DNA from 2 places in the Phyllobacterium sp. 22229 genome. Region 1 is predicted to be linked to the other one. Evidence: predicted binding sites of a transcription regulator. Region 1 holds the regulator's gene; the other holds the start of a gene.
What was found. Region 1 encodes LexA, which represses DNA repair genes until DNA is damaged. Its sites were predicted from a motif close to TGTTCNNNNTGTGTTCNG; they were not measured.

Region 2: ACTJJ7_RS15600 (ATP-dependent helicase) is a predicted target of LexA. The motif match lies at 1,997-2,014, and genes of this name have one in related genera.

Annotation. Positions count from the first base shown of each region.
Region 1 covers NZ_JBQEPA010000001.1:115,125-118,515, reverse strand. Annotated here, with positions in the region: gene ACTJJ7_RS00535 (hypothetical protein) at 1-74, shown strand, start outside; gene ACTJJ7_RS00530 (substrate-binding domain-containing protein) at 150-1,178, shown strand; gene lexA (transcriptional repressor LexA) at 1,417-2,136, shown strand; gene ACTJJ7_RS00520 (ComEC/Rec2 family competence protein) at 2,130-3,391, opposite strand, start outside.
Region 2 covers NZ_JBQEPA010000012.1:38,750-42,140, forward strand. Annotated here, with positions in the region: gene ACTJJ7_RS15600 (ATP-dependent helicase) at 1-1,881, opposite strand, end outside; gene ACTJJ7_RS15605 (hypothetical protein) at 2,138-2,902, opposite strand; gene ACTJJ7_RS15610 (glycosyltransferase) at 2,952-3,391, shown strand, end outside.

The sequences.
Region 1 (3,391 bases):
TTGGTGCACCGCTGAAACCGCATCTCGCCAACCAAAGATCACAATATCGCGAGCAATTACCCAAAGCGCTTTGAATTTAGGCTCTGGTTATGTTTAGTATTTGGAGTCATATCTGCATTGCCTGAATACACCGTATTGGATTGCGTGCCATGAAACTCAAGGAACTGGCTGAACAACTGGGCCTCTCGCAAACGACCGTCAGTCGCGCCCTGAACGGCTATCCCGAAGTCAACAAGGCCACGCGTGAGCGCGTCAGCCAGGCGGCGCAAAAATACGGCTATAGTGCCAATGCCAATGCCCGCCGCCTTGCCATAGGCCGTATCGGCGCCATCGGCATCCTGATGCCGCGCGACCGCAGCGAACGTTTCGGCCCGCATACGAGCGAATTCTTCTCCGGTCTGGCCGAACAGCTGTCGCAGCACGAAATGGACCTGCTGATGAGCCCGAGCATTAACAATGACGAGCTTGCGGCTTACCGGCGGCTGATTTCCAGCAAGCGCGTGGACGGCATCATCATCACCGGCCCCACCCTGATGGACGAGCGCGTGGCCATGCTGACGGAAGCGAAATTTCCCTTCGTGCTGCACGGGCGAACCAATATCGCCGCCCCGCATGCCTGGCTCGACATCGACAATGCCGGCGCCTTCCGGCAGGCGGCATCGCATCTGATCGATCTTGGCCACCGGCATATCGCGATGATTGACGGGCTGAAGGGCCATACGTTTTCCGAACACCGCGAAATGGGTTATCGCGAAGCGCTGGTCGAGCGCGGCATTGCCGTTGATCCGCGCTTCATCGTGCATGAACGTTTTTCCGACGAGACCGGTTTTCACGAGGCACAGCGGCTTTTGTCCTATACGCCGCATCCCACGGCTATTCTCGCCGGCTCGATGATGACGGCGCTCGGCATTTTCCGCGCCATCCGCTCAAAGGGCTACGAACTGGGCAAGGAAGTCTCCGTGATCGCCCATGACGACGTGTTTCCCTATCTCAATGCCAGCAACATGGTGCCGGCCATGACCACCACCCGGTCGTCGATCCGCTCCGCCGGGTCGCGTATTGCCGAGCTGCTGGTGCGTGTCCTCGACGGCGAACCGGTCGAGAACATCCACGAGATATGGCCCGTAGAACTTATCCTGCGCCAGTCGAGCGGTCCGCCCGTCGCCCCGCGCCGGTGACATCGCCTGGTCAAGCGTCTGCGCTCGGCGATTCGGACGAAAGCTGTCATGATACTGTGATATCCAATTGGAAACCGACGGAACAATGCCCCGAATGGGTGCATTTCTGCCCGCACATGCCCCGTAACCAAGCTTCCAGCATTGCCGCAACGGAATATTAAGCACTTGTAGAACAATGCTGGAACAGATAGTGTTTGTTCTGGTTTTGTTTTTCCGATTCCCTGCTAAAGGATCGCCGATGCTCACGCGTAAACAACATGAACTTCTTCTCTTCATTCATGAGCGTCTGAAGGAGACAGGCATTCCGCCATCCTTCGACGAAATGAAGGATGCGCTGGATCTGGCCTCCAAATCCGGCATTCACCGGCTGATCACCGCGCTGGAAGAGCGCGGCTTCATTCGCCGGCTTGCCAACCGGGCACGCGCGCTGGAAGTCCTGCGCCTGCCGGACTCCATCGCACCCGGCCTCAACAGCCAGAGAAAGTTCGAGCCGAGCGTCATCGAGGGCAGTCTCGGACGCAATGTGGCCCCGCCGAAACCGCAGCCGCGCGCCTCCAATGACATGGACATGCCTGCCAATGTCAGCATTCCCGTCATGGGCCGGATTGCCGCCGGTGTGCCGATTTCCGCCATCCAGAACCAGACCCACATGCTCAGCCTGCCGCCTGATATGATCGGCAGCGGCGAGCATTACGCGCTTGAGGTCAAGGGTGACTCGATGATCGAAGCGGGCATTTTTGACGGCGATACGGTTGTCATCAAGCGCGGCGACACCGCGAGCCCCGGCGAAATCATCGTGGCGCTGGTCGATGACGAGGAAGCCACCCTCAAGCGGTTTCGCCGCAAGGGTGCCTCGATTGCCCTGGAAGCGGCCAATCCTGCCTATGAAACGCGGATCTTCGGACCGGACCGCGTGCGGGTTCAGGGCAAGCTTGTCGGCCTGATCCGCCGTTACTGACCGTCCGCCGCGTCCCGTTCGGCATTGTTCGGGACGCCTTTGGCCGCATGGGCCTTGTGTGAACGCTCCGGCCGGTTGCGCGCCGCATTGGAATGGATGCGATAGCTGTTCCATGGCCGGTTGGGCGGACCTATCGCGAAGGTCAGACGGGCGGACAACAGCCTTTGCTCCAATGCTTCTGTGGCTTTCGATACATCCGTCAGGTCGCCCTGCCCTTGCGCAGCCGGGCCAAACCGGATTTCGGCGGCGCCGTTCAACGCCAGATCGCGGCGCGTGATCACCATCGGGCCGGGCACGGGGCAAGCGGCTTCGACACCGGCAAAGCCCAGCACGACAATATTGCCCGCGTTGCAGGCCGCATCCCGTTGCGCGGGATCATCCGTATAGGCAATGATGAGGCCGCCCGGTTCACGCGTGATACAGAGCTTTCCGGCGCATTCGAACGCGCCCTCCACTGCTACTTTGCCGCTTCCTGCCGGTTTGACGATCTGATCCAGCCCATAGCCCTGCCGCCAGTTGTCGAGGGTGAAGGCACCGCCCAGCGGGCGATTGATCATCAACGCCGTGCCATTGCGCGCACCGGCCAGCCGGCCATCCTCCGACAGGACGATATCCGGCAGCGCTGCGCGTGCCATGATCAGGGCGGCGGCAGCAAACAGCGGCAGGCTGCACAGGCGCAGCCATGATGACGGGAGAATGAGGATCACAAGCCCCACGCTCATCAGGATCAGGCTCGGCTGCGGCATCGGACCGGGATTGCCCGAGGGCGAGAGTGCCGCCACGTGATGGGCAATGAAGACCACGAGGTCGATGCCGCGTTCCATGACGGAAAATGCCAGAAAATCCAGATCGAACGGCATCAGCAGCAGCGCCAGTACGGCGAAGGGCATGACCAGAACCGAGACCGCGGGCAAGGCAAATGCGTTGCCGATCAGTCCAAGCGGCGCGGTATTGTTGAAATGGTAGGCGGCAAAGATCGCGCTGGCCGACCCGGCGACCAGAGATGTGAGGGCGATATCACTGACATGGTCGCCGATCCTGCCGGGCAATTGCAGCAAGAGGCCGCTGCGGGATGCACTCCGGGCATTCCGGGCGGTCCTGCGCGGCGACCACCAGCCGTAAAATGCGATCAGTGCGGCGGTGGCCGAGTAGGACATCTGGAAGCTTGGCCCCATCACCTCATGCGGCGCGATGGCGATGGTCACCAGAGCAGCCAGAGCGACATTGCGCAAAGACAAGGCGGCACGATCCGCCG
Region 2 (3,391 bases), on a different contig from region 1:
GTGCGTAAAAGAACGCTGCGGCAGTACCAGGTGCAGATCATCCTTGGCGCGCGTCATGGCAACATAGAGCAGGCGTCGCTCCTCTTCGAGCTCCGGTCTTGATCCGGCACCAAGATCGGACGGCATGCAGCCATCAACGACGTTGAGCACGTAGACAGATTTCCATTCCTGCCCCTTGGCGGAGTGAATGGTAGAAAGGATGAGATAATCCTCGTCCAGTAACGGAACGCCGGATTGATCACTGGTGGCATCGGGCGGATCGAGTGTCAGTTCGGTCAGGAAGCGCTCGCGCGATGGATAACCTGCAGCAATCTGCTGGAGCTGCACAAGATCGGCCTGGCGTGTTGAAGCGTCTTCATGCAGGCGATCAAGGTGCGGCTCATACCAGGTACGGATCTGTTCAAGCTCTGCCGGCCAGCCGCCTTTGCGCAGATGAACGTCCTGCAGCATGTGAACAAGGCCCGCCCACTCAGAACCCGCACGGGCGGGCGCCGGAATAGCGCTCAAAGCAGCCAAGGGATCGGCATGCACCGTCATCTGGTCAAGGACGCTTTGAGCGGAAGCGGGACCAACACCGGGCAATAATTGCATCAGCCGGAAACCGGCAACGCGATCCCGTGGGTTCTGCACAAATCGCAGGGCGGCGAGCAGGTCTTTGACGTGGCTGCTGTCGAGGAATTTCAATCCACCGAATTTCACGAACGGAATGTTGCGCCGGGTCAATTCCACTTCCAGTGCGCCGCTGTGACTTGATGTGCGGAACAATACGGCCTGGTGTTTGAGCAGTGAGCCTGCCTCGCGGTTCTCGAGCACCTGTTCAACGATGTAACGCGCCTGCTCGCTTTCGTCGCGCACCGTGACGAGCCGCGGCCGGTCCACCGACTGGCGTTCTGTCCAGAGGTTTTTGGTGAAGCGTTCCGATGCCAGATCGATGACGGCATTTGCTGCGGTGAGAATGGGCTGTGTCGATCGATAATTGCGATCAAGGGTAATGACATCGGCCGCCGGCGAAAACGACGCCGGAAAGTCCAGAATGTTGCGCACCGTGGCCGAGCGAAACGAATAGATGGACTGAGCATCGTCGCCAACGACAGTCAGCCCTCGCCCCTCCGGTTTCAGAGCCAGCAGGATCGACGATTGCAGCCGGTTTGTGTCCTGGTATTCATCGACCATCACATGATCGAACCGCGATCCAATGTCTTCCGCCAGGAGTGGATCGCTGACGGTCTGACACCAATAGAGCAGCAGGTCATCGTAATCGAGAATGTTCTGGGCCTGCTTGGCTTCAACATAGCCTGCGAATAGCTGACGGAGCTGCGGTCCCCACATGGCACACCATGGGAAATGGTCCTTCAGGACTTCCTCCAGCGGGCGTTCTGAATTGATGGTTCTGGAGTAGATGGAGAGACAGGTTCCCTTGGTTGGAAAACGGTTCTCCATCTTGGAGAAACCGAGTTCATGGCGAACAAGGTTCATCAGGTCGGCGGAGTCTTCCCGGTCATGAATGGTAAAGTTTCTGTCGAGCGATATCTGATCACAATATTCCCGCAGGAGCCGCGCGCCGATGCCATGAAACGTGCCGGACCATTCAAGAGCGTCGCTGTAGGCTGCGCCCTTTGATCCCAGTACCTGATTGCAAATGCGCTCGACCCGCCGCGCCATCTCGGCCGCAGCACGTCTGGAAAATGTCATCAGCAGGATGCGGCGAGGATCGGTTCCATTGACAATCAGATGTGCAACGCGGTGGGCAAGCGTATTGGTCTTGCCCGACCCGGCCCCGGCGATGATCAGCAACGGGCCAGCGGCTGTTGTTTGGGCCCCCACACCATATTCAACAGCACTTCGCTGTGCCGCATTCAGTTTATCCAGATAGGTCGCCATACAATCTCCGTGCAGACGAACCCGGCGGGGAATCGTCTAGAACAGAGCAGGAACGCACCAGCATTCAATGTCAACAGGAAAGAGATCAACGGATGTCTTGACTCTTCCGCCCAATGAGAACATTTGTAGAACAGAACGCTGCGGCGACGTTCATTGCACAATTTAAATCTGAACAACCCCAACTGTCTCGCGTGATGGGAAGCGGACAGGCTTTGTCTCTGGAAGGGAAATCGGCCGATTAATGCCCTTTGCAAAATTAATTCTCGAGTGTGAATTCTCCATTGGCGGTATTTTCGAGCATCTTGGAAACGACAGGCAAAAAATGGCCATCATAGGTCAAGCAGGATTCATAAATACCCGCCGCAACTCTTTCACGTCCGATTTCCTCCCACTCGGGATTTTTCGGTGTGTGCCAATCCGTGACTTGAGAAATCAGCACTTCCCTGTCCATTGCTGCGGGATACTGTTTCAAAATAGAGCGCGCCTCATCAAGCAGTGGAAGATAACGCGCCACCGCCGCCAATTTTCGCATGCGGGCTTCCCCATCCAAAACCAGTTCACAGACACGATCGCCTTTTGCTCCGGCTGTCGCGGCGGAAAAGAGGAGTTCGGCCGGTTTGCCGCGCGCGGACAATCGCTTTTGCAGGATCGCGCCCATGGCCGATGCCAGGTCGTGGATTGGATTGTATCCATCACGTGCATCCGCAACTATTCTGTAAGAATGATGCTCTCCAATATCAGCCTCAATTGACGCGATCACCGCCGCGAAAAACCCGTGATCATGACGTGCCAGCGCTTCGTACCAAAGCCTGTCCGAAATATCGCCAAATATCGCGCCTGCAACGGATCCGGTCTTTTCGATGATTTCCCGGGAATAATGCGTTCGGGACTGATCCTTGCTTCCAGATCCGTCTGTCAGAAAGAAAACAAGGGGCTTGTTCAATTCCACCCAATGGTGAATGCGCAGCTCATGCCCAGGATGCGCCAAAAGAAGAATACTTAGTGTTTGTCTATTTTGCATTGGTGAAATAGACCATATCTTCGCAATAAAAGCATCGGAGAAATATAAAATGCGCGTTCTTATTACAAACTTTGTTTTTGGAACGCGATCCGGATCCGAAAATGTCGCTGAACTATTAGCTGATGCACTTCGTGTTGCTGGTCACCATGTCATGATTTTTGCCCCGACATTAATCGACGATGCACATTGGATGATTCACACGGGACACCTAGTCTATAATGACATAAATCAAATACCCTATCGGCCTGATGTTATTCATGCCCATCATGTGTCCCCATGCTTTATTGCCATGGCGCGCTTTCCCGACGTGCCAGTTGTGTATACGTGCCACAGTTCGACGTTTGAACTAGAAGCTCCTATGTTGCACCCGCAGATCAGGCACTATGTCGCCGTAGACGAAGCTTGTAGAGATAAATGCCTGTCCAGAGGCATCCCCGCCGATCGCTTGACCATCGTACCCAATGCTGTCGACGCTCGGCGCTTTATCTC